3 regions of the Clostridium sulfidigenes genome follow, and region 3 is predicted to be linked to each of the others. Evidence: riboswitches for the same ligand, from Rfam matches in the RefSeq annotation. Region 3 holds a riboswitch; each other region holds the start of a gene.

Region 1 (10,997 bases), on a different contig from region 3:
TCGAATCCGTCCTCCTCCACCATATAAGGTCGCATAGCTCAGCTGGGAGAGCACCTGCCTTACAAGCAGGGGGTCACAGGTTCGATCCCTGTTGCGACCACCATAGTGAATTTAAATTCATTAAACTGCACAAATTATATAATATGCTGGCATGGCTCAACGGTAGAGCAGCTGATTTGTAATCAGCAGGTTGTAGGTTCGATTCCTATTGCCAGCTCCATAAGTGGAGGAGTTCCCGAGTGGCCAAAGGGGGCAGACTGTAAATCTGTTACGTTTCGTTTCGATGGTTCGAATCCGTCCTCCTCCACCATATAAGGTCGCATAGCTCAGCTGGGAGAGCACCTGCCTTACAAGCAGGGGGTCACAGGTTCGATCCCTGTTGCGACCACCATAATGAATTATAATTCATTAAATTTCAAAATTATATAATATGCTGGCATGGCTCAACGGTAGAGCAGCTGATTTGTAATCAGCAGGTTGTAGGTTCGATTCCTATTGCCAGCTCCATAAATGGAGGAGTTCCCGAGTGGCCAAAGGGGGCAGACTGTAAATCTGTTACGTTTCGTTTCGATGGTTCGAATCCGTCCTCCTCCACCATATAAGACACTAAGTTTACTTAGTGTCTTATTTTATTTTTAATAAAATATAAAATAAGAATTGAATAAGTATTTTATAATAATTGAATAAATCTTTTTATTAAGTTTAAAATATATTTAATGGCATATAGAAAGTTATTATAATGGTAAATATTAATTATTTATATTAATAGATAAGTGTGTTGACAGTTAAATTTCCCTATGCTATTATCTATGTATAAATTAATAATATAACTCTTATCAAGAGTGGTGGAGGGACAAAGGCCCAATGAAACCCAGCAACCGGCTATTAAAAGCAATGGTGCCAATTCCTGCAGTATTTTCTGCAAGATAAGAAAGTTTAGTTTGAAATATACTAACCTCTTCTTGTCTGATAAGAAGAGGTTTTAATTTTAAGTGTCGGTAATATTTAAATACTTAAGGAGGAAAATTCAATGAGAAGATTATTTACGTCAGAATCAGTAACTGAAGGACATCCAGATAAAATGTGTGATCAGATATCTGATTCAATACTAGATGCCATATTAGAAAAAGATCCCAATGCTAGGGTAGCTTGTGAAACTGCAACTACTACAGGAATGGTTCTTGTAATGGGAGAAATAAGTACAAACTGCTATGTAGACTTCCAAAAGGTTGTTAGAAATACAGTTGAAGAGATTGGATACAATAGAGCAAAATATGGATTTGATTGCAATACATGCTCAGTATTAACATCTATAGATGAGCAATCAGGTGATATTGCTATGGGAGTTGATGAAGCTTTAGAAAGTAAAGCAGGTCAAATGAACAATGATGAGGCTACGGGTGCTGGAGACCAAGGTATGATGTTCGGATTTGCTACAAATGAAACTGAAGAATATATGCCTCTTCCAATATCTATGGCTCATAAATTATCAAGAAGACTAGCAGAAGTAAGAAAAAATGGAACTTTATCTTACTTAAGACCAGATGGAAAAACTCAAGTAACTGTAGAGTATGAAGACAATAAGCCAGTTAGAATAGATACTATAGTAATTTCAACTCAGCATTGTCCAGATGTTACAAGAGAACAAATCGAGAAGGATTTAAAAGAGCATGTTATAGCTCCGATAGTACCTGCTGATTTATTAGATGCAAGCACAAAATACTATATAAATCCTACAGGTAGATTTGTTATTGGTGGACCTCAAGGAGACTCAGGTCTTACAGGTAGAAAAATAATAGTAGATACCTATGGTGGATCTGGTAGACATGGTGGTGGAGCTTTCTCAGGAAAAGACCCAACAAAGGTAGATAGATCTGCTGCTTATGCATCAAGATGGGTAGCTAAAAACCTAGTAGCTGCTGGTGTTGCTGATAAGCTAGAAATACAACTTGCATATGCTATTGGTGTTGCTAGACCAGTATCTATACAAATTGATACTTTTGGAACTGGAAAACTTTCAGAAGATAAGATAGTAGATATAGTTAATAAAGTTTTTGACTTAAGACCATCATCTATTATAAAAGAATTAGATTTAAGAAGACCTATATATAAACAAACTGCTGCTTATGGTCACTTTGGAAGAAATGACTTGAACCTACCATGGGAGCAATTAAATAAGGTTGAAGAAATAAAGAAATATATATAAGTAATTAAAGATATATATTTACCAATAAGAATCCACATTAACAATATGATTTGTTAGTGTGGATTTTTTAAGTAGATAATCCAAATCTATGATTTGGAATGAATCATTTACTCAGCGAAGGTACTGAGTGGAGTTTGGTTTAAAAGGTTATAATTAAGTGTATATGGTGTATGAGGTTTAACAAGGATAATTATTTTTACTTTAAACTGAGTCATATTACTAAATCTTATTATATTGTTAATATATATGAGATATAATTTGGTATAATAATAGTTATAGATAGATAATAATAGGTATTAGGAGAGATTTTATGATAACCATTGAAGGGATAGTTGAAACAGTTGTATTTAGAAATGATGATAATGGGTATACAATATGTAAACTAAGGTGTGATAAGGAAGTTGTCACCATTGTTGGCACAATACCATTTATAAATGAATCCCAAGAATATAGTGTTCAAGGGGAGTGGACTGTTCATCCTAAGTTTGGTAAGCAGTTTAAAATAGAAAGCATACATGAAATAATACCTACAACTACTAGTGGCATCGAAAAATATTTAGCTAGTGGAGTCATTGAAGGTATAGGAAAGGTTACAGCAAAAAAAATAGTAGAATTTTTTGGAGAAGATACAATAAAAATATTAGATAGTAATATAGAAAAGCTTGAAGAGATTCCTGGCATAGGTAAAAAGAGAATAAATACCATTATGAAATCTTATTTAGAGCAGAGGGTTACTAAGGATATTATTATTTTCTTTCAAAGTTACGGCATAACTGTTAATATGGCCATGAAGATTTACAAGAAGTTTGGAGTTAACTGCATAAATATAGTTAAGGATAATCCATATATATTAACAGAATACATAAGTGGAATTGGGTTTAGAACAGCGGATTCCATAGCTAAGAGCTTGGGCATAGAGAAGGACTCTCTATTTAGAATAAAAAGTGGAGTTATATATATAATTAATGAATTTTGTACTATAGGAAATACCTTTATACCTATGGATAGATTAAGGGATAAGGGAATGAAACTTCTGGAGATAAACAGTGAGAAATTTGATGAAGGAGTTTATGAGCTGATAATTGATGGAAAGATTAAGGTAGAGGTAGTAGATAATATAGATGCGGTATATAGTATGTCCTATCTTTATCTAGAGATGTCTGTAACACGTAAAATAGTAGAACTAGCCACTACTAATTATGATAAGTTAAGTTTAAATGTAAATGAGAAAATTAATGACTTTGAAAGTAAAGCAAATATTAAATTAGCCAATTCTCAAAAAGAAGCTATAGAGGGTGCTTTTTTTAATGGAATAGAGGTTATAACAGGGGGACCCGGAACAGGAAAGACAACAATTATAAATTGTATTGTAAGTATTTTTGAGAGTTTAGGACTTAAGGTATTTATGGCTGCACCTACAGGAAGAGCAGCAAAAAGGATGGCTGAAGCTACAGGTAGAGAAGCAAAAACTATCCATAGACTTTTGGAAATAGGAAGCTATAGTGAAGAAGAGGTAGATGAAATAGAAAATGAAACATCTGCCATAGAGTGTGATGTTTTAATAGTGGATGAAGCCTCTATGGTAGATATAAGTCTTATGAATGCTCTTTTAAAAGCAATGCAAGTGGGAACTAGACTAATAATAGTAGGAGATGTGGATCAGCTACCATCAGTGGGACCAGGAAATGTTCTTAGGGATATCATAGAAAGCGATGCAGTAAAAGTTGTAAGACTTAATGAGATATTTAGACAAGGTCAAGAAAGTATGATAGTACAAAATGCCCACTTAATAAATGAAGGCAAGATGCCTATTTTAAATACCAAAAATAGTGATTTCTATCTTGAAAGAGCTGCAGATAGTGAAGTGATGTTAGAAAAAATCATTGGATTAGTGAAAACGAGACTTCCTAAGTTTAATGTGGAATGGGATAGTGTTAGAGATATACAGGTATTATCACCTATGCGTAAGGGAATTATGGGAATAGATAATTTAAATATACAACTTCAGCAAGTGTTAAATCCTAAAAGTAAAGATAAGGATGAAGTTGAGATTAAAGATATGATTTTTAGAGTAGGAGATAAGGTTATGCAAATTAAAAATAACTATACTCTAAAGTGGAGCAAAAATAATTCCAGTGAAGAAGGTAAGGGTGTATTTAATGGAGATGTTGGGTATATAACAGAAATTAGTGAGGATGAGGATAAGATTACTGTATGCTTTGAAGATGATAAAATCGTAGAATATGAGGAAAGCGACTTAGATGAAATAACTTTAGCTTATGCAGTTACTATCCATAAGAGCCAAGGAAGTGAATTTCCTGTAGTTATTATGCCTATGTTTATGGGACCACCGCTACTGATGAACAGAAATTTGCTTTACACTGGAATAACCAGGGCTAAGAAGTTAGTTGTATTGGTAGGTAATTCTAAAGTGGTTGAATTTATGAAAGATAACAATAGAAGTTTTGAGAGATATTCAGGACTTAAATGGAGAATAAGAGAGATAATTCATATGTAGGTAGGAGCGATTTTATGTCATTTATAAAAACCAATAGAGAGATAGTGGAGGCATCAAAGAAATCTATAGAAGATACCATATTAGATGGTGCTAAAAAGAAGTTGCATAAAATAAATATAATTTCTGCATTAAATAATAAAAAACAAATTTTTAATAAGGTATTTAACTGGTGTTTTAAAGAAAGTAAAAAGATATTATATATAATAAATACAGATATAGAAGAGGTAAAGATATTAGGATTGATTAATAAAATTTTTATAAATTCTATTGAAGGTGAGAATGATATAGCATATACAGGTAAAGTTAATATATGTACCCACAGCAGAGCCTTATACTTAAAGGAGAAATTTGACTTTATTATATATGATGAAATAAATTCTAGGCCTATATATAGCAATGAATCTATAAATAAGCTAATGGAGTATCTATGTAATAACTATGGAACTATGATTAGTTATTCCACGGAACCAATTTTTCATAATGAGTTAATATTATATAATTTAAGAAAAGATAAACAAGTTCCTATTGCTGAACCTAGGGTTATGGTAACTAGAGTAAATATAGAAGAAGAAATACCTATGAGCGTATATGAATACCTAGAGTGGTCAATAAATACTAATAAGAAGGTTTTAATATATACTCCAGATGATGAGAGAACTCATAAGGTTTATAATTATCTTTCTAATATAGACCATAAGCTTACAAAAAATATATTTAAAGATATAACAGGAGAGAGTGACAAGAAGGAACTGTCTAAATTTTTACTAGCAGAGTATGGTATATTGGTTACTAATAATTATAATGAGAACTATTATGGAGTGCATCCTTTGAATATTATGATTTTTTTTGCAGATAATGATAACTTTAATTATAAGGATTTGGTTTATATATCTAGTAAGATAAATAGAAGATCTATGGCAGAGCGAGAAGAGGTTATTTTTCTTTGCAATAGTGAAACTGAGGATATGGATAGATGTAAAAATATTTTAAGGGAGTTAAATAAAAGAGCTTGGGAAGAGGGAGTTTTGAAATTATAAAACAGATAGTAGATAATATATTGTCCACTATATATGGAATAGATGATAAATGCATAATATGTGATGAATATGAAGATAAGGATTATATTTGTGAAAAATGTAAAAAGAGCATTAATATAATTAATCTAGAGTCCTCAATAACTCACCAAGATGAGGAATTTATAAGCTATTCCTTAGGATTCTACGGCTATGAATTGAAGAAATTGATTTTAAAACTTAAATACAATAAGAGTTTTTTAGCAGGAAAAATATTAGCAGGTTATATGAGTGATTTTATATTAGAAAATTTAAAGGATAAGATAGATATATTAACCTTTATTCCAAGTAGTAAATCTGCTTTAAAAAATAGAGGTTTTAATCAATGTGAAGTACTTTGTAAATATATAAGTAAAAATTGTAAAATTCCTTACAAGGAATTGCTTTATAAAGCAAGTGATAGTGCAGATCAAATTGGATTAGACAATATAAAAAGATGGGAAAATATAAAAGGTTCTTTTATAGTTAAAAATAAAAAAGAAATAGAAGGAAAGAGAGTACTCATTATTGATGATGTAATCACATCTGGAGCTACAGCTTTTTATGCAGCAAAAGCTATTAAGGAAATAAAGGCCAATGAAGTTTTTATATTGACAGTGGCGAAAAGTAGAGTATAATATAAGAGTCGGGTTTGTGGTTGAAAGTCGATGCCAGTCGCAGGCGAAACGATCCACGTAAGTTAAATAAAATGTTTAATGAGCATGGTGCGGCTTAGAAGTAAGTCCTACCGTATTATAATGCGAGAGGGTTAGTAGTGAGAGGGTAATTCTGGGTAGCAAAAGCTCCAGTAGGCGAGTGTGGGGTCAAAGACCAGGTCAAACGACATAAAGTGCCCTGTTTTTAAGGGTTTGCAGGTTTACGGACCTGCACTTTTTTTATATTTTTTAAGAATTCCCGACCTAGAAATCATAAATCACCTCTATTTAGGTACACTTATCCTATAATTTTGAAGATCTTTCTTAGTGTTTTCTTTATTTATATGGGTGTAAATCTTATGAGTAATCTCAGAACTTTTTTTATGACCAACTATATCTTATATAATAGGTTCTAGAACACCATCAATAAATTAAATTTATTTTTATAAGGTTATTTGGAAGAATTTCGAAATTGCTATTTTTAAATGTATTTTTAAAATAACTATTATCCTCAGAAGTTTTATATGAGTCAATAAAATTTTTAGCAGCGTCACCTGCTATTACTATATATTCATCTTCTTGATATATAGAATAATTACCATGAAGTGTAGGTGCATTCAAATCCTTTTTAAAGAGAAAAAATACTCTTTTATAAAATTTGGAATTTGTTTCATCAGGATCGCCACCAAGAAAGCTATCATAAAAATGATTAACTATTATTGTATTCTTGTTTTGTAATTTATTTATTTCATATGTACCGATATAATTATGAAGAACAGCTATTGAATAAATAGTTACTAGTATAAGCGTAAATTTTAATACATTTTTATCTCTTTTTATTTTTACATATATAGTTGCTATACATATATAGACTGCTAGATATGCATATATATATAAGTTATTCATAAGTGTAATTCCATTACTTTTTATAACTATAATTATAATTGGCATAACAAACAAAAGAGTAAGAGAGATATTTTTTATTAGTTCATTAATCTTTTTCATATTAGCCTCCATTACATATAATGAATATTTTATTATAATATATAATTTTAAACATTTAAGTATATAAGTAGAAATCGAAAAGGTTAGAATAAAATTATCATTATAAAATACGGGAAATTAAATTCTAGTTTTTGTGGTAAAAAGTTATTTTTGAATATTACTTTATATTTTATGATACTAATGAGCAATCTTTTAGACTGCCTTTTATTTATTTATTTATTTAAAATTGAAAATTTATTTGTGGTTAATTATAAGATGTGATTTTAGATGTTATTAATAAATTATGTAACAATTAGTTATTTGATATGTTATATCCAGCACATGTAGTTTTATTATAACATAAAATATGAAAAAAATCATATACTATGTAAGGGCGATATAAGTCGTAGAGTGAAGGAAAAGTAAGCTAGAAAAGGCTAGAAAGAAAACTTTTCAGAATATTAAGTAAAGTCTTCTTGCAAGTATTTATAGTAAAGCTTAAAATATAATTACAAAATAGAAATATTAAAAGGAATCACAATAATCCTTTTTAATATGAGGGGAGCTGGAATTATGAAAGTTAGAGTTATAGGAAGAAATATCGAGGTTACTGAAGGGCTTAGAGCTGCAGTAGAAAAGAAGTTATCAAAATTGGATAAATTCTTTGTAAATAATGAAAATGCTACAGCTACACTAAGTGTGGAGAAGAATATACACAAAATTGAAGTAATAATTCCGTTTAACAGTGCATTATTAAGAGCAGAAGTAAGAAATGGAGATATGTATAATGCAATAGATACTGTAATTGACAAGCTTGAAGGTCAAATAAGAAAACAAAAAACTAAGCTTGAAAGAAGAAATTATGACAATTCTTTAAGATTTAATAATATAGAACGATATGCTGACTATGATGAAGAAAAAGAGCCAAGGATAGTAAAGACTAAAAGATTTGCTATAAAACCTATGAGTCAAGAAGAAGCAGTGTTACAAATGGAACTTTTAGGACATGATTTCTACGTATTTATGAATGGCGATACAGAGGAAGTAAATGTTGTTTATAAAAGAAAAGATGGAAATTATGGTTTAATTGAACAAGATTTCTAAATTTAATTTTAAAGAAAAGTTAAAAATATACTTATTATATTAATAAAAACTCTATGGCATTAGCTATAGAGTTTTTTATAGTAACAGAAATTATTAATTCTATGTTAAAATTGAGCATTAATTTACTTATTTTGGATGAAAATTATAGGTATAAAGTTGAAGTGAGAAAGAATAACTGATATAATCTTAATTAGTATTTATGTGATGATTATAGCTAACAAACCTTAGATAGAAAGAGTGAGGATGATTTTAGATGAAAATATTTAATAAGATATTTGGTACCTACAGTGAAAGAGAAATAAAAAGAATTATGCCAATAGTTAAAAAGGTTAATTCACTTGAAGAGACTATAGAAAAATTAAGTGATGAAGAATTAAGACAAAAGACAGAAGAATTTAAAGTCAGATTAAAAAAAGGTGAGACTTTAGATGATATTCTTCCAGAAGCTTTTGCAGTAGTTAGAGAAGCATCTAAAAGAGTTCTTGGTCTTAGACATTATGATGTTCAGATTATAGGTGGAGTTGTATTACACCAAGGCAGAATTTCAGAGATGAGAACAGGAGAAGGTAAAACTTTAGTTGCCACTCTTCCTTCTTATTTAAATGCCTTAGCTGGTAAAGGTGTGCACATAATCACAGTTAATGACTATCTTGCTAAGAGAGATAGAGATGAAATGGGAAGAGTTCATGAATTTTTAGGTCTTACAGTAGGAGTTATAATTCATGGTCAAACGCAGATAGAAAAACAACAAATGTATAATTGTGATATTACTTATGGTACTAATAATGAATTTGGGTTCGACTACCTAAGAGATAACATGGTAGTTTATAAAGAAGAAAAGGTTCAAAGAGAATTAAACTATGTTATTGTGGATGAGGTTGACTCAATACTTATAGATGAAGCTAGAACTCCACTTATAATATCAGGTCAAGGAGATAAGTCTACTGATTTTTACAGAATTGCGGACTTTTTCGTTAAAGGATTATTAGAAGAAGATTATTTAATAGATGAAAAGAGAAATTCCGTTATACTTACTGATGAAGGTATAGCAAAGGCAGAAAAATACTTCCATTTAGAAAATTATGCAGATCCTGAAAATATGGATATTCAACACCATTTAGTTCAAGCGTTAAAGGCAAACCACATAATGAAGAATGAAAAGGACTATATAGTAAAAGATGGAGAAGTAGTTATTGTTGATGACTTTACGGGAAGACTTATGGAAGGTAGAAGATATAGTGATGGATTACATCAAGCTATAGAAGCAAAAGAGGGAGTTAAGGTTGAAAAAGAATCTAAAACCCTTGCAACTATTACATTCCAAAACTACTTTAGAATGTATACTAAGCTTGCAGGTATGACTGGTACTGCTGAAACTGAAGAAGCTGAATTTAGAGAGATTTATGGTCTTGATGTAATAGTAATACCAACCCATATGCCAATAGCAAGAGTAGACAATCCAGATGTTGTTTATAAGACTATTAAAGGAAAATATAAGTGTTTAGTAGATGAGATAGCAGAAACTCATAAAAAAGGTCAGCCAGTTTTAGTTGGTACAGTAAGTATAGATAAGTCTGAAGTAATTTCAGCTATGCTTAAGAAAAAAGGAATACCACACCAAGTATTAAATGCTAAGTACCATGAAAGAGAAGCAGAAATTGTAGCATTAGCTGGACAAAAGGGTGCTGTAACTATTGCTACTAACATGGCTGGTAGAGGTACTGATATCAAACTTGGAGAAGGAGTAGTAGAACTTGGAGGCTTAAAGATATTAGGTACAGAAAGACATGAATCAAGACGTATAGATAACCAATTAAGAGGACGTTCTGGTCGTCAAGGTGACCCAGGTGAATCTAGATTCTATATTTGTCTTGAAGATGATTTAATGAGAATATTTGGTTCTGAGAGACTTGGAGGTATGATTGATAAATTAGGGCTTCAAGAAGAAGATGCCATTGAGAGTAAAATGGTTAGTGGTGCTATAGAAAGTGCACAAAGAAAAGTTGAAGGAAATAACTTTGACGTTAGAAAGAATGTTGTTAAATATGACGACGTAATGAATAAACAAAGAGAAATTATTTATAAACAAAGACAAGAAGTTCTTATGGGAGCTAATATAAAAGATCAAATACAAACAATGATACAGGATGTTATAGAAAGTTCAGTTAATACTCATATTAGTGGTGTAGATGATACTTTTGAAGATGAATTAAATAAATTAGTAAAATACATGGAAGATATATATCTACCTAAAGATACTGTTACAGTAGATGAAATTGCTAAGTTATCTAATAATGAGATTGTAGAATTATTACTAGATAAAGCAATAGAATTATATGCTGAAAAAGAAGTAGAATTTGGCGAAGAGCAAATGAGAGAAATTGAAAGAGTTATCCTGCTTAAGATAGTTGATTCTAAGTGGATGGATCATATTGATAGTATGGATCACTTAAAACAAGGTATAGGACTTAGAGCAT
Region 2 (10,997 bases), on a different contig from region 3:
TTATCTATATGTTCATTTATAATATATCCTCATTTAAACTCCTATGATGAAAAGAAGTTAGCCATGGAAATGGAACAGGGGGTTAATGGCACAATTGAATTTATAAATAGCTGTAAGATGTATGCAAGAAATAATTATGATAATAGGAAACTCTTTAGATTAGTTATCCAAAGTAGAGAATTAAACCTATATCATGGAACTGTAAAAGTACACAGTTATCTATTACCAGATTCACTAAGGATACATATATCTAATGATGCTAGTATAACTATACCATTAGATATTGACGGAAATACATCTTTGGGAAGGTCTATAAATATATATGATCCAGAGGGACGTAGAGAAGTTATAACCATAAAGGTAGGAACAGATTATGTTAGTAAGCAAAAATAAAGGAATTACACTGTTAGAAACTATAATAAGCATGTTAATCATATCTACTATTCTCATAGGAGCACTTACTTTTTACGGTGTAATGGGAAGATGTGAAGAAGAAGAGCAAAAGGAAATGAAGGCCACTTTTCAGATAGATGCAGTTAAAAAGCTTATTTTATGCAATATGGATTATGGTGATATTAAAGAAGATATAGTTGGAAAAACTAGATTCATAAATACTAGTGATTTATCAGAAGAAGCTATAGGTAGTATAAATATAAAATATATTATAAATGATGAAGTAAAACAATACCCAATTATAATTTTAACGGGAACTGAAGAAACTGGTAAAGAAATTATAAAAATAGAGGTTTTATATAGGTTTCAAGATGGAAAGGAAATAAATTATGTATTTTACAAGGGTAATTATGAGAAAAGCTAAAGGTGTTACTATATTAGAATTAATAGCGGCTTTAAGCATTTCCTCCTTAATAATTACAGTTATTATTAGCAGTTATAGTATTTGGATGAAAAGCTATAAGGAACGAGTGTATTATTCTAGTGAAATTACAGGGATTTATGAAGCACTTATGTATATAGAGAATTATGTTAATTATAGAGGTGAAGGATGTTTTTTAAAAGAGGGGGATATAATTATACCTACATCTGTAGGAGAAAGTTATGTTTCTTTAGATGGGAATGAACTTAGGTTTTTTTTCAAGAATAAACATGGAGTAGGCCACACCAATCAGCCTCTTTTATATGATGTGAGAGAATTTAAAGTTAGGCAAAATGGTAAGGTTCTATTCATTAAAATAGTTACGAATAAAGGAATTAGTGGAGAGAGAGCAATTGGTAAAATATAAAACAGGGTTAAGCAAGTATAGAAAAATTCATAGGGGATGGATATTAACTTATGTGGTAATTGTAGGAATGATTATTTCCCTAACTATATGTTATTCTATGAAATCCTTTATAAATAGAAATTCTTATATTAAAAATTATGTGGAATATAACTTGAAAGAAAATAAGGACCATAGCTATAAGGAGCACTTAATAGCTAGTTTTAATAGTTATGTACTAGATAATATAGAAACTATAAATGCAGATACTCCAGATAAATACTTTGAAAGGAAGGCTGGTGAAAAACTAATCACCTATGATAATAGTTATATAACCTATGATTTAAGTAATAAGTATTTTCAAATCAATGGATTAAATAGAGTTTATAGGTTCGTTATAGATATTAATGGTAGCAAAATTAAATATATTTTTAAGGGGAATTTAGTACAGTAGAAGGGAGAGTTATGAAGAAAAGGTGTACGATTGAAATAAGTGAAGAAGAAATAAAGTTTGTAAAAGAAAAGATTAAAGATTTAAAAAAGGATAAGAATTTTTACTGCACATATTGCTGTAAGAAAAATTATAAAGACACTGATGTAGCAGTTGAGGAAAATTTAAGAAAGCTTAATTTGGACATAATTTTAGAGGGAGAAGAGATATTTGTACATAATATTTTTGTGCCTAAAGTAAATAAAAATAAACTAGATTTAATTGTTAAAAATCAAGTAATAAAAATTTTTTATGATATAGAAAATATAATATTTAACTATGAAATTATTAGGAATAAAAGAGGAAAATTAGAGGTAGCCATATACTGCATAAATGTAAAGGATTCACTTTTAATGAATCGAGAATTGTTTTTAGGAGCAAATATAAACTTTGTAATACCTATACAACAGTTATATACAAATAAATACAACAAAAAGATAAAAAATGGAGAATTCACTTTAATAATATATAAAAATAAGTATGTTTATATCATTGAAGTAGAAAATGGAACTATAAGAGCAAATAGAGTTATAAATGGAAGTAAAGAAAATGTAAATATAGAAATCTTAGCATTTTTGAGAGAGATTAGTGGAGAAGAACATAATAATAAGGGAATTTACATCATTACAAATGAGAAAAGGGAAAAGGTTAAGATTGCTAATTTATATGAGATGAAAAGGAGTTTTCCTGTAAATTCTTAATTTATGAAAGGGAGGGAGACAATGAAAGAAGGATATTATCCTCAATGGTATATAGAGAGTTTAAGGTATATCTATAAGAAAAATATAATAAGGACTTTGATATATTTCTCTATATTATTTATAATTATTTCCATGGGAATATTAGGGAATCATTATAAGAGATTAAATATTGTAGGTAAAGTGCAATATAACAAAAACATAGAATTAAATAATGACAGAAAAAGTATTACAACCTTTGCATATAACTATATTTATGAAATAATTTCAAAGGAAGAGCTTGAGATAAATTCTATGAATATAGATGATAATAATATAGGATTTAATATAAAGATTAAAGATAAGGAAGATTATTCAATGTGTATTAAAATTTTAGAAGAAAAGTTTTCAATAGTTGAAGTTTCATCTATTCTTCAAGAGAAGGAAGAGCTATATTTTACAGCTAAGGTAAAGATTAATGGATACTAGAAAATATAAGTTAATTAATATTACTATAGTTATAGCAACTATAATACTCTTAATAGCCTATGGTAAAACACAAATAAATTTAAATAATGCTAAAAATCATAGAAATTTAGTTGTAAGTAACCTTGTAGAAGAAAATAAAAAGGAAGAGTTTAAACTTGGAGAATTTTTAAATAGATTAAGAAGTTATAATGATATTTCTTTAAATAACATTGTTGTTTATGACTCTTGGGGTGAAGTAACTATCAAGTGTAAGGGGGATTTTACTACTTTTAAAAATTTACTTAGTGATTTAGGTAAGATGGATGAAATAAAAGAAATTAACTCTTTGGTGGTGGAAGAAGATATTTGCACCTTTATTCTTGTATTCAAAAAAATCTAAAAATTTTAGTATTTTTATGTTGACTATTTATTTATTGTTATGTATAATTAGTGCCAAGGTAAAAGTAAATATTGTCTTATCACGAGTGGTGGAGGGACTGGCCCTTTGAAACCCAGCAACCTGTGTATATATATTGAATCATATATCTTTATATGTGCGTCATGGTGCTAAATCCTGCAGCTTTTTTGAGCTGGAAGATAAGAGAATGAATTGGCATGCATGAAGTTTTATGCACTAGAGATTTATTCTCTAGTGCTTTTATTTTTACCCAAAATAATTAAATCTAGATTTAAAGTAAATAGGATATCTACAGTAAAGGACGGTGCTAGATGATGATAGAGGTATCACATATCAATAAGAGCTTTGAGAGTTTAAAAGTTCTAAAGAATGTATCATTTACCATAGAAGAGGGACAAGTATATGGAATCATAGGTCACAGTGGAGCTGGAAAATCTACCATGTTAAGATGTATAAATGGACTAGAAGGTTATGATGAAGGTAGTTTGAAAGTTATGGGAAAAGAAGTTTCCTCTATGACAGAAAGAGATATTAGAGAGTTTAGAAAAAATGTTGGAATGATATTTCAAAATTTTAACTTACTTAAAAGGTCTAATGTATATAATAATGTTGCATTACCATTACAACTATGGGGATATGATAAAGAGTATATAGAAAAAAAGGTAGAAGAATTGTTGAAAATTGTTGGATTATCCCACAAGATAAAGTCTATGCCTAAAGAGTTAAGTGGTGGAGAAAAGCAAAGAGTAGCAATTGCAAGAGCTTTAGCTTTAGAACCTAAAATATTACTCTGTGATGAAGCAACCTCAGCACTGGATCCTAAAACTACAAAGGATATATTAGAGCTGTTATCTAAAATTAATAAAGAAATGGGGATTACCATAGTAATGGTTACCCATCAGATGGAAGTAGTAAAGTCTATATGCCAGCGAATAGTGCTTGTAGAAGGTGGAGAAGTTAAAGCTGAAGGAAATGTAGATGAACTGTTCTTAAGACCAGGATATTCTCTAAGAAAATTCTTAGGAGAAGAAGAAGAAATTTTATTTCAAGATGGAGTCAATATTAAGATATATTTTCCGGCAAATAAAAGTGAAAATTCATTTATAACCAACATGGCTAGAGATTTGAATGTAAATTTTTCTATTGTGTGGGGCAAGTTAGAAAGATTTAGAGAAAATGTATTGGGATCATTAGTCATAAGAGTTGATGAACAGTGGAAGGAAGTTGTTACTAGTTACTTAGAAAAGAATAAATTCCAATGGGAGGTGTTATAGTTATGACAGCAGAAGCAATTATAGGGATCCTTAGTAGTGCACTAATAGAAACTTTAATAATGGTAGTGATATCTACGATCTTTGCAGTAATTATTGGTATGGTTTTAGCCATAGCTTTAATACTAACAACCAAAGAAGGTCCAATGGAAAATAAATATATATATAAAATATTAGATGGGGTTATAAATATTTTAAGAAGTTTACCTTTCGTAATATTGATGGTGGTAGTAGTTCCTGTTACTAGAGTTATTGTAGGTAAATCCATAGGAACTACAGCGGCCATAGTACCTTTGACTATAGCTGCAGCTCCTTTTGTTGCAAGAATTATTGAAACTTCTTTAAAAGAAGTAGATAAAGGAGTTATAGAAGCAGCTCAATCCTTAGGAGCTACTAAGACTCAAATAATATTTAAAATAATGATAAAAGAAGCATTACCATCTATTGCGTCAGGTCTTACTTTAACTATTATAAGCATTATAGGCTATTCTGCCATGGCTGGATCTATTGGTGGAGGCGGTCTTGGAGCAGCAGCTATAACCTATGGATATAATAGATTTAATACTCCAATTATGATATTTACAGTGGTAGTTTTAATTATATTTGTTCAACTTATTCAAAGCTTAGGAAACTACATATATAAGAAACTAAGCTAGTATTCAAAATTTAAGTTTAGAAATTTATAATCAAGGAGGAATATATACATGAAAAAATCAGTAAAGAAATTATTAAGTTTAACGTTAACATTAGCTTTAGGGGTGACTTTAGTAGGCTGTGGTTCTAAGGGAAAAGCAGGCTCAGAGGCTAAGGGTGAAGATAAGGTTATAGCTATAGGAGTATCTCCAGAGCCTCATAAAGCTATAGTGGAAAATGCTATAAAGCCACTATTGGAGAATGAAGGATATAAAGTAGAAGTAGTAGAGTTTTCAGATTATGTACTACCTAATACTGCCCTTGAAGAAGGTGAAATAGATGCAAATTATTTTCAGCATGTACCTTTTTTAGAAGCTACAGTAAAGGAAAAATCTTATGATCTTTCTTATACAACAAAGGTACACCTAGAACCAATGGGAGTATATTCAGAAAAATTAGATGATATAGGGGCTATTAAAGATGGTGCGGAAATAGCAATTCCTAATGATCCATCTAATGGAGCAAGAGCTTTAAAACTTTTAGCTAAAAATGGAGTAATTGAAATTTCAGAGGGGGATCTAGTAACTGCAAAAGATATTACATCAAATCCGAAAAATGTTAAGATTACAGAGCTAGATGCAGAACAGTTACCAAGGGTTCTAAAAGATGTAGAATTAGCAGTAATAAATACTAATTATGCTTTAGAGGGAGGACTTAACCCTTTGAAAGATGCCTTAGTAATTGAAGGCACAGATAGTCCATATGCTAATATCATTGCTGTTAGAACTGAAGATAAAGAAAAGGATAAAATAAAAGCTTTAACAAAGGCAGCCACTTCTGAAGAAGTAAAAAAATACATCGAAGATAATTATAAAGGAGCTATTATTCCTGGGTTTTAAATCTATTAAAATGTATATAATAGATATGAATATATGGATATAATATGTATTTTTAATAATATATTTAAACTTTTATTGCAAGTTTCTTAATATGAAGGTATAATTTGTTTGCAAAGAATACATAGTTTTGATAAAATATCATTGTTAATGTAAATGTAAGTAATTATAATTATTAAATTAGGTAATTAATTTATTACTAAAATTTAGTATGCATATTAATAACTACATAAGGTATTAAAGTGCTTTAAATAGGTTATAATAATTTTATTAACAAAGGCTATTATATATTGGGAGGTTACATTATGATATCAGCTGGAGATTTAAGAAAAGGAACAACTTTTGAAGATGGTGGACAAGTTTACACTGTTGTAGAATTTTTACATGTTAAACCAGGTAAGGGTGCTGCCTTCGTTAGAACTAAATTAAAAAATGCTATAACTGGAGCGGTTACAGAAACAACTTTCAACCCAACTGCTAAATTCCAAGAAGCAGTAATAGAGAGAAAAGAAATGCAGTATCTTTATTCTGATGGAGAGTTATACTACTTCATGGATCAAGAAACTTTCGAGCAAATTCCTTTAAACTACGATAAAGTAGAAGAAGCTATAAAGTTCTTAAAAGAAAACATGTTTGCAATAATTAAATTCTACAAGGGTGAAGCTTTCTCAGTAGAAGCTCCAAACTTCGTTGAATTATTAATTACAAACACTGAACCAGCAGTTAAAGGAAATACTGCAACTAACGTGTTAAAACCAGCTACAGTAGAAACAGGGGCAATAGTTCCAGTTCCTCTATTTGTAAATGAAGGAGACACAATTAGAGTTGATACTAGATCAGGAGAATATATGGAAAGAGTTTAGTCCATATTGAGCTAGCTTTCATAATTGAAGGCTAGTTTTTATTTGCTCTATGAATACATATTTAATAGGTTGCAGAGATATATGAAAACATACTGTTTTTAATAAGTGCTTCCTATAATGAAATATTATATTTCATTATAGGAAGCACTTATTTTTTTGCAAAAAATAAAAAAATAAAAATATTATAGTAATAATTATCTATGAAAGGTAATAACAATTAAGTAAGAAAGGGTGAGTTGCATGATTACTAAAGATGTTTTGGATATACTATCTCCTTCTATTAGAACTGAAGTTATAAACTATGACCATGGTGGAAAACTACAAGAAATTAGATTAAAAGTTAACAAACCGCTTATATTTATAAGCAATAATAAGGAGATAAGAACAAGTTATAATACAAAACTAGAGGACATAAAGATAATTATTCAAAAGATAAGTAGCTACTCCATATACGCCTTTGAGGAAGAAATCAAACAAGGATATATAACTATTCAAGGTGGTCACAGAGTTGGAATTTGTGGTACCTGTGTTTTAGAAGAAAACTCTCTTAAGACTATAAAACACATATCTTCAATTAATATACGTATTGCTAGAGAGGTAAAGGGATGTAGTGATGGAATCTTACCTTTTATTATTAAAGATAATTCTATATTAAACACTATAATAATATCTCCACCTAAATGTGGGAAAACAACTATATTAAGAGATTTATCAAGGGAGATATCTAATGGATTATCAAGATATGGGTTAAGTGGCAAAAATGTAGCTATTATTGATGAAAGAAGTGAAATTGGAGCATGTTATAGAGGGGTTCCTCAAATGGATGTAGGCATTAGGACAGATATATTGGATAACTGCCCGAAAAGTCAAGGAATAATCATGGCCATTAGAAGTATGGCTCCTCATCTTATAGTATGTGACGAAATAGGTACCTATAAAGATATGGAGAGTATTGTGGCAGCATTAAATTCAGGTGTAAATGTAATAACGACTATCCACGGATTTAGTGAAAAGGATCTCTATAATAGACCAGTATTCAAAGAAATTTTAGAAAATAAAGTTTTTCAAAGAGCTGTAATTTTAAGTAATAAGTGTGGCATTGCAACCATAGAATATATATATGATTTTACAAAAGGTGAGAAAGTAAGGGGGTGGTAATAAATGATAAAAGTAATAGGGTTTATTCTTATAGTAGTTTCATCTACTATTTTAGGATTTTCTTATGGAGAAAAATTTAAAAAAAGAGTTAGGGAGTTAAAGGAATTTCAGCGAGGAGTATATGTATTAAAGAATGAAATAAATTTTACCCATGCATTACTTCCAGATGCTCTTAATAAGGTCTATGAAAAATGTGAAGAACCCATAGCTGGAATTTTTAAGGAGGCGTCAGAATTAATTATTAGCAGCGAAGAATGTGATGTAAATAGTTGTTTTATTCATAGCCTAGATAAAAGAGTGGACAAATTATCCTTAACTAAAGATGACCTAGACATATTTTTAGATTTTACTAAAAGCCTAGGTGAGATGGATATAGAAGGACATAATGATATGTTTGCACTAACTCTAGAAAATTTGGGAAAAGCAATTAAGAATGCCGAATATAACATTGATAAAAACGTGAAGATGTATAGATACCTAGGGTTTTCCTTCGGTGCCATGATAGGAATTATTTTAATGTAAGGAGGCGTGTGGATTTTGTTAGATATAAGTATAATAGTGAAAATTGGTATAGTAGGAATTGTAATGATAGTTTTAGATAAGGTTTTAGATAGTGGAGGGAAAAAGGAATATGCAGTTATTAGTAATTTAGCAGGAATAGTAATAATACTAATATTAGTGATTAGTTTGGTTTCAAAGCTATTCAATGCAATACAAACTTTATTTTACTTTTAGGAGGAAACTATGGATATTATCAAAATAGTATCCTTTGCACTAATAACTCTTCTTATTGTGATAATGGTAAAAAGGGAAAGACCAGATATTGCACTTTTAATTAGCTTAATAGCAGGCATAATAGTATTTATGTTTTTAGTTAGCAAGCTAACTATAATAGTAAATTTCCTTCAAACCTTATCTAATAAAGCTAATATAGACATAGTGTACTTGGATACAGTATTTAAAATTTTAGGTATTGCATATTTATCATCCTTTTGTAGTGAAATTTGCAGGGATGCTGGTGAGAGTAGTATTGCATCAAAGGTTGAATTTGCTGGTAAAATATTAATTCTTACTCTTGCAATACCAATACTAATGGCTGTAATGCAAACAATATTAAAGATAATGTAGGTGTAAATATGAAGAAAAGTATATTTGTTTTAATAGTTATGATCATATTTTTAATTCCTATAAAAGCTTATGGTAATGATGAAGTAAATATAGATGATGAGCAAATGAGCAAAATAAATGGACTATATGATTATATAAGTAATCTGGATACTGGAACTGAATTACTAAAGGATATGTCGCCTAAGGAATTTGTACAAAGTTATATGAAAGATGGACAAGGCTCCTTAGAAAGAAAAGAAATATTAAAGATGGCTTTGGGATATTTATTTAAAGAAATAGTAGTATCTTTTAAAATAATAGGACAACTTATCATAATAGCTATAGTCTGTGCATTATTAAATAATCTTCAAAATGCCTTTAGCAATGAAAAGTTGTGTAATGTAGCATATTTTGCTTGCTTCTCAGTGATGATTATACTGATTGCTCGAGGATTTTATATAGGAGTGGAATTAACCCAACAGGTTATAAATAGTATAAGTGATTTTATGGTAGCGCTAATGCCGGTGCTTATAATGTTACTGGCAAGTGTAGGAAGTGTAAGTCAAGCTGTGGTAATGGACCCAATTATTATGGGTGTATGCACCTTAGGAACTAAGCTTTATTCTTCTATAATCATACCTATAATTTGTATGAGTTTTGTCCTAGACTTTGTAAATAACATATCTAATGAATATAACGTTAAGAATTTGACTAGTTTACTTAAAAAGTTTGCTCTATGGGTTCAAGGTATTTTTCTAACAATTTTCGTTGGTATTATAACAATTAGGGGAATTGTAGGAAATAGTTTTGATGTGGTGACCACAAAAACAGCTAAATTTGCCATGGACAGTTTTATACCTGTAGTAGGTAAAACTTTATCTGATGCCTTTGCAACAGTAGCCAGCTACACCTTACTTTTGAAAAACTCAGTTAGTCTATTAGGGGTAGTAATTCTTATATCTATAATTTTACTTCCTATAATAAAGATTTTTGTTATGGGATTCATGTATAAACTAACTTCTGCATTATTACAACCAGTAAGTGATAATAAAGTAACTAATATTATAGATGCTGCAGGAGGATCTTTGATGCTACTTGGTTCTTGCATTATATGTGTCAGTGTAATGTTTTTTATAATGATTACTATAATAGCTGCTACAGGTAAGGGATTTATTCTAATGTAGATATTAGATTAATTTATGTTAAAAGTAGGTGATGGAATGATAGAAGCTTTAGGAAAGTGGATAATAACCATATGTGTGGCAATATTTTTTTCTACAGCAGTACAAATGATATTACCAGATAATTCATTAAAAAAGTATTGTAATTTTGTTCTTGGATTAATTGTTTTTGTAGTTATATTAAGTCCTATTTTAAAAATATTTAATGAAGAGCTACAAGTGAACAAAATAATTGAAGAATCTGCAGACTTAGTATTCAATGATAAAGGTGAGAGAAATTATGAAGAATATAGACAGGCTAATATAAATAGTACATTAGAAAGGTTTAAAAACAATTTAGAAAAACAATGTGTAGCTGATTTAGAGAAAAATTTTAAGGGAGATCGGTATAGTGCCAAGGTAAATGCAGCTTATGACAATGAAAACAGCATTTTTCTTATTGAAAGAATTGAGATAGGAATTAATGATGGTTCAGTGGAAAGGGTAAAAAAGGTACAAATCGGTGATGAGTCAGTTCAAGTAGACAATCAAGATTCTTCAACAGATAAAAAATCAATGGAGGTTAGAAATTTTATTAGCTCTACTTACGATATAGATGAGGAAAATATATATGTATAC
Region 3 (10,997 bases):
GAACAAATTATCATCGGTTGTGGGCTACAATATTCCTTAAATATTTTGTGCACTCTTCTGCGTAAAGAAAATAACATCATTGCAATGGAGGAACCAGGATATAATGGAGCAAGGGATGTATTTATAAACAACAATTATAATGTGCATGCAATCCCAGCTAGTAAAGATGGACTTATCCTTTCATCAATTCACTGCTCTAATGCATGTGCTGCTTATGTAACACCTTCCCATCAATTCCCTTATGGAACTGTAATGTCAATTGTTCAGCGTAAGGAGCTCCTTAATTGGGCAAATGTTAACGATGCTTATATCATTGAGGATGATTATGACAGCGAACTCAGATATGATGCCAATCCAGTGCCAGCACTTCACTCTTTAGATGCCGAAGATCGTACTATTTATATCGGAACTTTTTCAAAGTCTCTTTCCCCTTCTCTGAGGGTGAACTATATGGTGTTGCCAGTACGCTTGCTAAAGAGGTATCATAGTTTATTCTGTTCTCATAGTTCTCCTGTATCATGGTTAACGCAACGTGTTTTAGCTACATATATGAGAGAGGGAAATTATGAGCGTCATATTCGAAAAATGTGCATCGCCTACAAAAGGTGTCATGATATATTTATGCAGGAAGCGACGAAAATGTTTGGCAAAAAAGTAATATTACATGGTCGTGGGTCAGGGGTGCATTTCGTTTTGGAGTTCCCGGGTGGTGAAGAACAAGATTGGCTTATTAAACAGGCAGAAAAAGTCGGAGTCAAAGTATATTCTATGATTCCATTTTGGAATGATAGGAATGATTGCCCCCGAAACATTATATTTGTAGGATACAGTTTACTGAATGAACAACAGATACGAGAAGGTATCGCATTGCTACACACTGCATGGTTCAATACATTAACATAATGAAAATTCAATGGTGAAATTTCGGAAGACATGGTAGGTAAAATAAAGGTACACTAAATATATAATATGGCAAGGCTGTTATTCATAAATAAATAGAAAAAGAAACTGAGGGTTTATTTGATAAAACATGGATAAAAATGCTTTTGATTAATTATATTGACATAATAATAAACCAATGCTATTCTTATAAAGAATTTAAAAATATAATATAGTATCTTATCAAGAGAGGCAGAGGGACTGGCCCTATGAAGCCCGGCAACCAAAGGTAGTTATTTTAAACTTTATGGTGCTAAATCCAGCAGGATTAACCTGGAAGATAAGAATTGGAAGAACATAACTTCTTGCATTATCTTTTAGGTAAGGCAAGAAGTTTTTTATTTTCAGATGCCTAAGATCACTAAATCTTATACAAAAAATTAAAACATTAATTAACTAAGGAGGAAAAAATGAAAGATAACTTGAAAAAGGGCAGTGCTATTGCTTTGTTACCATTATTTATTTTTATAGCAGTTTTTATGGGGATATCATTAGTTACAAAGGACTTTTATGCTATGCCTGTAACTGTACCATTTTTATTAGCAGCATTAGTAGCATTATTTATGAATAGAAAAGTATCACTAGATAAAAAGTTAGATGTATTTTGCAAGGGAGCAGGAGAACCAAACATCATTTTAATGTGTCTGATATTTATATTGGCAGGGGCTTTTGCAGAGGTTGCTAAAACTATGGGAGCTGTAGAATCTACTGTTAATTTAGGGCTAACATTTTTACCAAGTAACATACTAGTAGCTGGAGTTTTTATAATTGCATGTTTTATAGCAATATCTATAGGTACATCCATGGGAACAATAGTAGCCTTAGTTCCTATAGCTACTGGAATTGCGGCTAAGACAGGTATACCTATAGCTTTAGTGGTTGGAGCTGTTGTTGGTGGATCAATGTTTGGGGACAACCTTTCTATGATTTCTGATACAACTATAGCAGCTACAAGGACTCAAGGCTGTGAGATGAGAGATAAATTTAGAATGAATTTTACAGTTGTATTGCCAGCAGCAATAATAACAACTTTAATATTTACTTTTATAACATTGGGGCAAGATTCTAAGGTAGTAGGGGATTATTCATATAGTTTAGTTAAAGTTTTACCTTATGTAGGAGTATTACTTGCGGCACTTTTAGGGGTTAATGTGCTATTGGTGCTAGTTGGTGGAATCTTATTTGCAGGAAGCATAGGAATATTTACGGGAGCCTTTGATATAATAGGTCTACTGCAGGCCATAGGTAAAGGAATTGGGGGAATGTCTGAGCTTGTAATAATTTCAGTGATAATTGGTGGAATGGTTGAAATTATAAAATTCAATGGAGGAATTGAGTTTATACTAGGATTTATTACAAAAAGAGTTAACAGTAAAATAGGAGCTGAATTTGGAATTGCCACATTAGTTAGTTTAGTTGATATATGTACAGCTAACAACACTATAGCTATAGTTACTGTAGGACCTATAGCTAAAGATATATCTAATCAATATGATATTGAACCTAAAAGAGTAGCGGGTATATTAGATATGTTTTCTTGTGTGTCCCAAGGAATTATTCCTTATGGTGCACAACTTTTATCAGCATCAGCATTAGCTAAATTGTCACCATTTATCATAATGAAATATCTTTATTATCCATATTTAATGGGGATAAGTGCCCTTATAGCAATTGTATTTATACCTTATTTAAAACTAAAAATCAAAGAGAAGCTATAACATTATTCACTTGAAATCATATTTTATTATAAATACTTAGCAAAACAGGAACAGTTTTCTTTAAAGGTTGTTGTTATAATAAGATTAACTTATTAGAACGGGGCAGTTAGAGGTGACATTGAATTATAGTAAGGAATCGAAAATATTATTAGTACAAGGTCATTGTATAGTATGTCCCCAAATAAGTATTTATGATAAATCAAGGAAGAAAGGTGATAAATGATGTTAAGTTATTATGGTAGATTATCTTCAGAAGTATATGATATGGATAAGCCTATAGGGCATTCTTTTGGAGATGTAGAATTTTACATGAATAGATTAGAGTCTTGCAAAGGACCTATTCTTGAACCTGCAACAGGAACGGGGCGTATATTAATTCCGCTTTTAGAAAAAGGATTAAATGTGGATGCATTTGATATTTCAAAAGATATGTTAAATATATGTGAGCATAATTGTAAAGAAAGAGGTTTGAATCCTAAACTTTTTAAAGGTAAGATGGAGTCTTTTTCACAAGATACAAAATATGATGCTATTATAGTGCCAACGGGAACATTCCTTCTACTACATAATAGAGAAGATTCAATAAAAGCATTACAAAACTTTTATAGGCATTTGTCTAATGGTGGTAGACTAATTGTTGATATATTTTTGCAAACAGATATTTCAACAGGTACAGTTTCCACAAAAACTTGGGACTGCACTAATGGAGATATAATCACATTAGAAAATAAAATTGTAGAGGTTGACTATATAAATCAATATACCATTTCCCATGGGAGATATGAAAAGTGGCGTGAAGGGGTACTTTTACAAACTGAATTAGAGCGTTTCCCATTGAGATGGTATGGAGTAGAAGAGTTTAGATTAATACTTGAAAGTATAGGATTTAAAAATATTGTGATTTCTTCAGATTATAAATTTGGTCAGTATCCATCAAATTCTGAGCAAGTCGTTACATTTGAAGCTGTTGCTGTTAAATAGAAGTATCTTAATGTTCCCTCAGACTACGGTCTGAGGGATTTTTCCTTTAGGGAGTGATCAAATACGAAAAAGTAATAGCTTTGTGTAGTAGATATAAAAAATTATATTTAAATTTTTGATTAATTATAAATGTTAACGTAGATAAAAATTTACAAATAATATAATATTAATATATAATATTCTCGTATGAAGGTGAAATTTATGAAATGGTTACTAGAAAAATATAATGTGAAGACTATAAAACCATATTTATGGATATTTTCCATAGGAATAATTAGTATATGCTATTTTTTTATAAATAATTATCAAAATCCCAAATTACATTCCGTATATACAGATATAGATGATTTAATTCCTTTTGTAAGTGTATTCATTATTCCATATATGATGTATATGCCAAATTTAATAATCTCACTTATAATAATGTGTTATTGTGATGAGGAAAGATATTTCATTTCACTTTTGACTTTAAATATAGTTAATTGTATTTGTCTTATAATTTATCTAAATTTTCAAACCTATGTTCCAAGGCCAATAATAATCCATGATGATTTGCTATGCAATTTTGTAAAGTTTATATATAGTAGGGACAACCCCTATAATTGTTTTCCTAGTATTCATGTAGCAGCAACTTTTTCAGTTTTAAAGGGAATAAATAAGCTTAAAAATATGCCAACAAAATATAAGATTGGATTTAATATAGTTGGATGGTTAATTATAATCTCAACTCAATTTGTAAAACAACATGTGATTATAGATTTGTTGGCTGGATTAGTTTTAGTGGAGGCAGTTTATAAGATTATAGAATATTTATATTACAATAAAAACTACCTAAAGGGATTTATTAAAAATAAAAAGAAAGATGATGAAAAGGGTATGGCACAATAACTATGAAGTTGTGATATTGTCCCCTCTCAGGCTTATGTTTGAGAGGGGGCTTTTTATGGTGTCATTTTTCTTGTTCTTTTGTAAACATATTTTTAATTTTGTACTGGATAACCACAATATATCAAAGAAATCCATGTGATTAATTCCCATATTAAAGTTACAACTGGAAATATAATGAAATTTAATGTATAGGTAAATTCAATTAAATGGCAACTTTCTATTTGAAATTCAAATTAGACTGCCTTAAGTGTAAAAGCTATAATTAAGAGTATTGATGTATGGAGGGGAATTATGGGTACTAACATAAATATTATTTCGGGATTTTTAGGGTGTGGAAAGACAACCTTTTTAAATAAAGTAATTCCAAATATGCAAGGAAGCAATGCTTTAATTGAAAACGAATTTGGCAATATTGGCATTGATGGGGATTTAATACAACATAGTCTTCCAATTAAGGAGATTTATTCTGGGTGTATTTGTTGTACTGTTACAGAAAATTTTAATAAAGCCTTAGAAGAGTTAGTCTTAGAGTATAAACCAGATAATATATTTATTGAGCCTTCTGGTGTAGGTAGTTTATCAGATATACTAAAGGTTTGTAATAGAGTTTCCTTAAATTCAACCTTAAATATAAAGATTAGGGATGTTATTACCATTGTAGATGTAGATTCCTTCAATGATTACAGTGAGAACTTTGGAAGTTTTTATTTAGATCAAATAGAAAATGCTCAGATGATTTTTTTAAGTCATTTTGAGAATCTAGTGGATAGTGAAGTTGAAGAGATTATTGGGAAAATAAGTTTAATAAATCCCAAGGCTACAATTTTTAAAGAGCCATGGATTTCTTTATCAGGGGAAGAAATTGTTGAAACAATAAACAGTATGGAATCCTATGAGATTGAGTTAAAGGATAGGCCTGCCTTTTTGGCAGCTAATAAGATGTTTCAAACTTTTTCTATAGATAAGCTAAGGGCTTTTTCAGAGGAAGAAATAGATAAAATATTACTTTCTTTAAATCAACAGGAGGATGGTTTTATTGTAAGAGCTAAGGGAATTGTTCAGCTTTCTACAAAGAAACTGGTTTACTTTGATTATACCCCACACCATTATCATTGGGAGTATTTAGAAACGGTAAAAACTACAAAGGTAACCGTAATTGGCAGTAACTTAGATAAGAAAAAAATAGTAGGAATTTTTTATTAATAAATTAGGGGGTACCATGGGAAAAATAATTGATTATAAATGTACATATGGTAATGAACAGGGAATTAGTAAAGAAATTATTGAAAAAACCAATTTGAAATTTCCTGATGCTTATAAAAATTGGGATAGTATGGTGACACTTGCCAAGGAGCTTAAGGAATACTATAAGGCCAATGTTTGTACACTACCCTTCTGTCATACTGTGGAAGGGGAGGCACTAGGGGGAAAAGTTAATCTTGGGGATGAGAATATAGGACCAAGAGCCAAAGAATATATTTGTACAACCATAGAAGAACTGTTGTCTTTACCTAAAATTGATTTTTCAAAGGGAAGAATTTCCGAAGTATTAAAAGCCTGTAAGTCTTTGAGAGAACAAGGTGAAAATGTGGTTTTAAATGTTTCGGGACCATTTACAATAATGAATGTTTTAATTGAACCAAGAGTTGTTTTCAAAACCTTTAGAAAGAATCCAGAGTTAATTAGGGAAGTTTTTAATAAATTTCAACATGAAATAATTGAATTTATAGAAGAAGCACAAAAAGTAGGGGTGAACATCATTAGCTATGCAGACTCTTCTGGGGGAGTTAATATTCTTGGACCTAAGTTTGCAGAACAAGTAGTGGAAATGTTTACTTATCCTTTATTAAAAACAATGGATAAAATCATAAATGAAGAAATAATAATAGTACTTTGTCCGAAAACTACTTTTTCTTTACTAGGAACAGATAAAGCAGTGTGGAAGGATGTTTCCTTAGGAGGACCTTTAAACTATGAAGAAGGCTTCATAAAGGCTATAGGACTAGCAAAGTTTGTTGGACAAACATGCATGAAAAATAAAGATTTTCAGTTAAAAGATGGGGTTATTAAAACCCTTGAATTACTATAAATAAATAGCACCTTAAAAAAAGGAGATGGTTGTATATGCACAAGGATGATAAAATGACCCCAATTGAAAGGTTAAATGCCTTCATGACAGGAAAACCTATGGACAGAATACTTGCAATGCCTGTAGCTTGCTCTATGTCTGGACTAGCATTAGGAATGACCCACAAAGAGAAAAGAAGTAGTGCGTTAAATGAAGCTAAAGCACAGATAGCTTGTTATGAAAGGTTTGGAAACGATTTATTAGTGGTTGAATATGGATTACATGGTGTAGGTATTGCATTAGGTAGTAAGATGAATGATCCAGAGGAATCTGTACCAGCAATTATGAGTTATGTTTTAGAGGATTTAAATGATATAGATAAACTTGATATGTCAAAGTTAGAATTAAAAAATGATAAACTTTTCCAATTACATATTGAGGCTGCAGAAATATTAATTGATAAGTTAGGAAACGAGGTTCCAACAGGGGTTTTAATATCTGGACCTTTTACTGCAGCAGCAAGTATTTATAAAACAGAAAATTTTTTAAGAGCAACTAGAAAAAATCCCGAAAAAGTACATGAGTTAGTTAAGTTTTGTACAGAAGCATTAAAGATGATATGTAGAGAATTTATAAAACGAGGTGTTCTTATATTGCTATGTGACCCAATTGCTTCAGGAACAATTCTTAATAGAAAACAATATTTAGAATTTGTATTACCTTACACTATAGATTTAATGAAGGATATTCATGAGGCAAAAGGCTTAGTTTGTTACCATATTTGTGGAGACACAACATCAATAGTAGGGGACATGGTAAAGTCCGGTTGCGACATGTTAAGTATAGATAATAGAGTTGATTTAGCTTATACAAAACAAGTAGCAGGGGATAAAGTTCCAATTCTAGGTAATGTAGACCCAGTAGAAGTTCTAATTTTAGGAAGTACACAGGAGGTAGATTCTGCAGTAAAAACTTGCATGCAAAAGGCTTATGATAGTCCTTGTGGCTATATTTTAGCATCGGGTTGCGACCTTTCAGGAAATGTTCCTTTAGAGAATATTGATCAATTTATGGCATCTGCAAGAAAATATGGAAAGTGGCCAATAGATCCGAAAAATTTCATGTAAAAATATTTGTTTGAAAAATTTTGCAATTAAAATGGAGGAATAATAATGACAGCATCTAAGGAACAATTATTAAAAAGATTATCCGATGGCGTATTAGAGATGGAAGAAGAAGAGGTAATAGAAGCCTGTGAGGAATATGTAGAGGCAAAGTATAAAGCCTTTGATGGTATTATGGAAGGACTTGTAGATGGTATGAACCGTGCAAGTCAATTATATGAAGAGGAAGAATATTTCGTAACAGATGTATTACTATGCTCAGATGCAATGTATGAAGGGCTATCAATATTAAGACCTCATCTTCCTATAGAAGAAGAAGGAAATAGCAAGCCAAAGGGAGTTATTGGAGTTGTAGAAGGAGATACCCATGACATAGGAAAGAATTTAGTAAAAATTATGATGGAAACTGCTGGTTTTGAAATGATTGATTTAGGAAGGGATGTTTCGCTTAAAAGTTTTGTAGACAAAGCTAAAGAAGTTAACGCTTCTTTTGTATGCATGTCAACCTTAATGACAACAACTATGTCAGGAATGGGAAAAGTTATTGAATTATTAAAGGAAGCAGGAATTAGAGATCAAGTTAAAGTCCTTATAGGTGGAGGACCAATTTCTCAAAAATTTGCAGATACCATTGGTGCAGATGGGTACAGTTCCAATGCTGTGGAGGCAGTAAAATTAGCAAAAAAAATGCTTAATATAGCTTAGAAAGAAGGATGTAATATGATATCTCCAAGAGAACGATTAAATATGGTTTTCAACAGAGAACAGGTTGATAGAGTTCCATGTATTTGTCCTGGTGGCATGATGAACATGGTTACAACAGAAGTAATTGAAGACCTTGGAATAGATTTTTCAAAGGCTCATAGTAATGCGGAAACTATGGCTGATTTGGCTACTGCAGTATATGAAAAGGGCTGTTTTGAAAATTATGGAGTTCCTTTTTGTATGACCATTGAGTCTGAAGAGTTTGGAGCAACGGTGAATATGGGGTCAAACATATATGAACCTCATGTTGTGGAGTATGCGATAGATTCAGTAAAGGAATGGACGAAACTCCATGAGATTAATTTTCAGGAGGGAAGAACTAAAGTAGTTATTGATGCAATTAAATTATTAAAAGCAAAGGGAAGTAATGTTCCTATAATAGGGAATTTAACAGGGCCAATAAGCACTGCTAGTTCTGTTATGGAACCTGTAGTATTTTATAAAGAGCTGAGAAAAAATAATGAAGAAGCTCATAAATATGTTGATTATGTTACCGATCAATTAATTTTATTTGCAAAGAAACAAATAGAAGCAGGGGCAGATATAATTGCTATTTCTGACCCTAGTGGAACTGGTGAAATTTTAGGACCAAAGTTATTTGAAGAATTTGCTGTAAAATATATCAATAAGCTAGTGGATGCTATTCAAGAAGTACAGGGAAAAACTATTGTGCACATATGTGGCCAAATGAAAAATGTGTATAAAGAGGTAAATAAAATAAAAAGTGATGTTCTAAGCTTTGACTCTATTGTTAGTATGAGTGAGGCACGAAAGAATTTAGGAGATAGATTACTTATGGGTAATGTAAGTACCTATACAATTGAATTTGGAGAGCCTAAGAAAGTTTCAGAGTTGACTAAGAAATGTGTTAAAGATGGAGTGAACATAATTTCACCTGCCTGTGGACTTGGAATGAAATCTCCTCTTACAAATGTCAAAGCAATCCTTGAGACTTTAAAAAAGGAGATGCTATAGAAATGCCTAAGATTTTTATTAAACAGTTAGGTAAGGACTTTGAGTATATTCCAAAGAAAAACTTACTACAGCTTTTATTAGAAAATGATATTTTTGTAGACAATCCTTGTAATGGAAATGGTTCTTGTGGGAAATGTAAGGTCAGGGTGTTGGAAGGAAATCTTCCTCCACTTTCGCCAACGGAAAGAAAGCTATTGAAAGAAGATGAAATAAATGCAGACATAAGACTTTCCTGCTTGGTAGTACCAAAAGAAGATATTACAATTGAAATTCTGCAAAAGGAAAGAAAGCATAAAATACTTACTAATGGGTATGTACCTGAATTTGAGTTTAATCCTACAATTTCTAAAAAAATCTTTGAAATAAAAATGCCTACTTTAGAAACTCAAAGTCCTTTTGAAGATTCTTTATGTGAGGCCCTTGGGTCTAAAAAGGTCAACTGGAAGTTACTAAGGGACTATGAAAGCAGCTATGGAACTGTAACTGGAGTATTTAATGACAGCGAGTTAATTGCCCTTGAAGCAGGGGATACAACTGAGTTTCTTTATGGTGTTGCCATTGATATCGGAACTACAACGGTGGTTGCAGCATTAATTGATATGAACAATGGTGAGGAATTAGCTACAGCTTCAAGAATTAATCCCCAAAAGAAGTTTGGGCTAGATGTTTTAACTAGAATAACCTATGAATTAGAACATCCAGAGGGGTCAAAAGAAGAGTTACAGAAAACTATTGTACAGGCTATCAATGAAATGGTTGAAGAGTTATGTAGTGAGGGAAAAATAAAGAAAGAAAATATTTATGAAATTTCTATTGCTGCAAACTGTACCATGATGCATTTCCTTTTAGGTGTAGATGCAACATCAATTGGAAAATCTCCCTACGCTCCTGTATTTACAACGGCAAAAAACATATCAGCAAGTGACCTTGGTATAAAGGCTGCTAAGTGTGCAAGAGTATATTGCCTTCCTTCTGTATCCTCTTACATTGGAGCTGATATAGTGGCAGGTGCCTATGTTTGTGAATTACATAAAGCTGAGGAAAATATACTATTTATAGATATTGGAACCAATGGAGAGATAGTTTTATCTAAGGGTGGAAGATTACTTTCCTGTTCCTGTGCAGCAGGACCAGCATTAGAAGGAATGAATATAAGTTCAGGGATGAGAGCAGCAGAGGGCGCTGTTGAAGATGTGGAAATCACTGAAAATGGAATAGACCTTAAGGTTATAGGAGAGGAAGACCCTATAGGGATATGTGGAAGTGGGATACTAGCAGCAGTGAAAGAGCTTCTTAGAACAGGAATTATAAAAAACAATGGAGCATTTATAAAAAAAGAACAATTAGAGGAATCTGATTATCGATATAAGATGATACAATTAAATGGGAATAAAAGAGAATTTATTTTAAAAAGTACTCCAGAACAGCTACTAATAACTCAAGGAGATGTTCGTCAGGTACAATTAGCAAAAGGAGCTCTGCTTTCAGGATTTTATGCCTTGTTAAAACAGGCTACGATTGATATGAGTGAATTAGATA

What was found. Region 3 has a riboswitch for S-adenosylmethionine ahead of ACTNBA_RS12170 (Na+/H+ antiporter NhaC family protein). Riboswitches for the same ligand answer to the same signal wherever they lie in the genome.
Region 1: it holds a riboswitch for S-adenosylmethionine, as region 3 does, so the genes downstream of both, metK (methionine adenosyltransferase) here and ACTNBA_RS12170 (Na+/H+ antiporter NhaC family protein) in region 3, are expected to answer to the same signal.
Region 2: it holds a riboswitch for S-adenosylmethionine, as region 3 does, so the genes downstream of both, ACTNBA_RS06835 (methionine ABC transporter ATP-binding protein) here and ACTNBA_RS12170 (Na+/H+ antiporter NhaC family protein) in region 3, are expected to answer to the same signal.

What each region holds. Positions count from the first base shown of each region.
Region 1 covers NZ_JBQHQR010000002.1:384,690-395,686, reverse strand. Annotated here, with positions in the region: tRNA gene ACTNBA_RS03820 (tRNA-Val) at 28-103, shown strand; tRNA gene ACTNBA_RS03815 (tRNA-Thr) at 146-220, shown strand; tRNA gene ACTNBA_RS03810 (tRNA-Tyr) at 226-310, shown strand; tRNA gene ACTNBA_RS03805 (tRNA-Val) at 316-391, shown strand; tRNA gene ACTNBA_RS03800 (tRNA-Thr) at 433-507, shown strand; tRNA gene ACTNBA_RS03795 (tRNA-Tyr) at 513-597, shown strand; SAM riboswitch class I at 831-933, shown strand; gene metK (methionine adenosyltransferase) at 1,031-2,206, shown strand; gene recD2 (SF1B family DNA helicase RecD2) at 2,517-4,724, shown strand; gene ACTNBA_RS03780 (hypothetical protein) at 4,739-5,761, shown strand; gene ACTNBA_RS03775 (ComF family protein) at 5,734-6,414, shown strand; gene ACTNBA_RS03770 (hypothetical protein) at 6,856-7,437, opposite strand; gene hpf (ribosome hibernation-promoting factor, HPF/YfiA family) at 7,990-8,520, shown strand; gene secA (preprotein translocase subunit SecA) at 8,774-10,997, shown strand, end outside.
Region 2 covers NZ_JBQHQR010000004.1:254,284-265,280, reverse strand. Annotated here, with positions in the region: gene ACTNBA_RS06870 (type II secretion system protein) at 1-393, shown strand, start outside; gene ACTNBA_RS06865 (type IV pilus modification PilV family protein) at 374-817, shown strand; gene ACTNBA_RS06860 (hypothetical protein) at 804-1,241, shown strand; gene ACTNBA_RS06855 (hypothetical protein) at 1,228-1,671, shown strand; gene ACTNBA_RS06850 (hypothetical protein) at 1,683-2,408, shown strand; gene ACTNBA_RS06845 (hypothetical protein) at 2,430-2,873, shown strand; gene ACTNBA_RS06840 (hypothetical protein) at 2,863-3,252, shown strand; SAM riboswitch class I at 3,326-3,456, shown strand; gene ACTNBA_RS06835 (methionine ABC transporter ATP-binding protein) at 3,585-4,544, shown strand; gene ACTNBA_RS06830 (methionine ABC transporter permease) at 4,547-5,197, shown strand; gene ACTNBA_RS06825 (MetQ/NlpA family ABC transporter substrate-binding protein) at 5,246-6,073, shown strand; gene efp (elongation factor P) at 6,376-6,933, shown strand; gene spoIIIAA (stage III sporulation protein AA) at 7,174-8,091, shown strand; gene spoIIIAB (stage III sporulation protein SpoIIIAB) at 8,095-8,613, shown strand; gene spoIIIAC (stage III sporulation protein AC) at 8,629-8,826, shown strand; gene spoIIIAD (stage III sporulation protein AD) at 8,836-9,219, shown strand; gene spoIIIAE (stage III sporulation protein AE) at 9,228-10,382, shown strand; gene spoIIIAF (stage III sporulation protein AF) at 10,398-10,997, shown strand, end outside.
Region 3 covers NZ_JBQHQR010000010.1:2,528-13,524, forward strand. Annotated here, with positions in the region: gene pdxR (MocR-like pyridoxine biosynthesis transcription factor PdxR) at 1-903, shown strand, start outside; SAM riboswitch class I at 1,117-1,226, shown strand; gene ACTNBA_RS12170 (Na+/H+ antiporter NhaC family protein) at 1,350-2,657, shown strand; gene ACTNBA_RS12175 (class I SAM-dependent methyltransferase) at 2,877-3,638, shown strand; gene ACTNBA_RS12180 (phosphatase PAP2 family protein) at 3,840-4,526, shown strand; gene ACTNBA_RS12185 (CobW family GTP-binding protein) at 4,818-5,729, shown strand; gene ACTNBA_RS12190 (uroporphyrinogen decarboxylase family protein) at 5,746-6,615, shown strand; gene ACTNBA_RS12195 (uroporphyrinogen decarboxylase family protein) at 6,651-7,721, shown strand; gene ACTNBA_RS12200 (cobalamin B12-binding domain-containing protein) at 7,767-8,423, shown strand; gene ACTNBA_RS12205 (methylcobamide:CoM methyltransferase MtbA) at 8,439-9,458, shown strand; gene ACTNBA_RS12210 (ASKHA domain-containing protein) at 9,461-10,997, shown strand, end outside.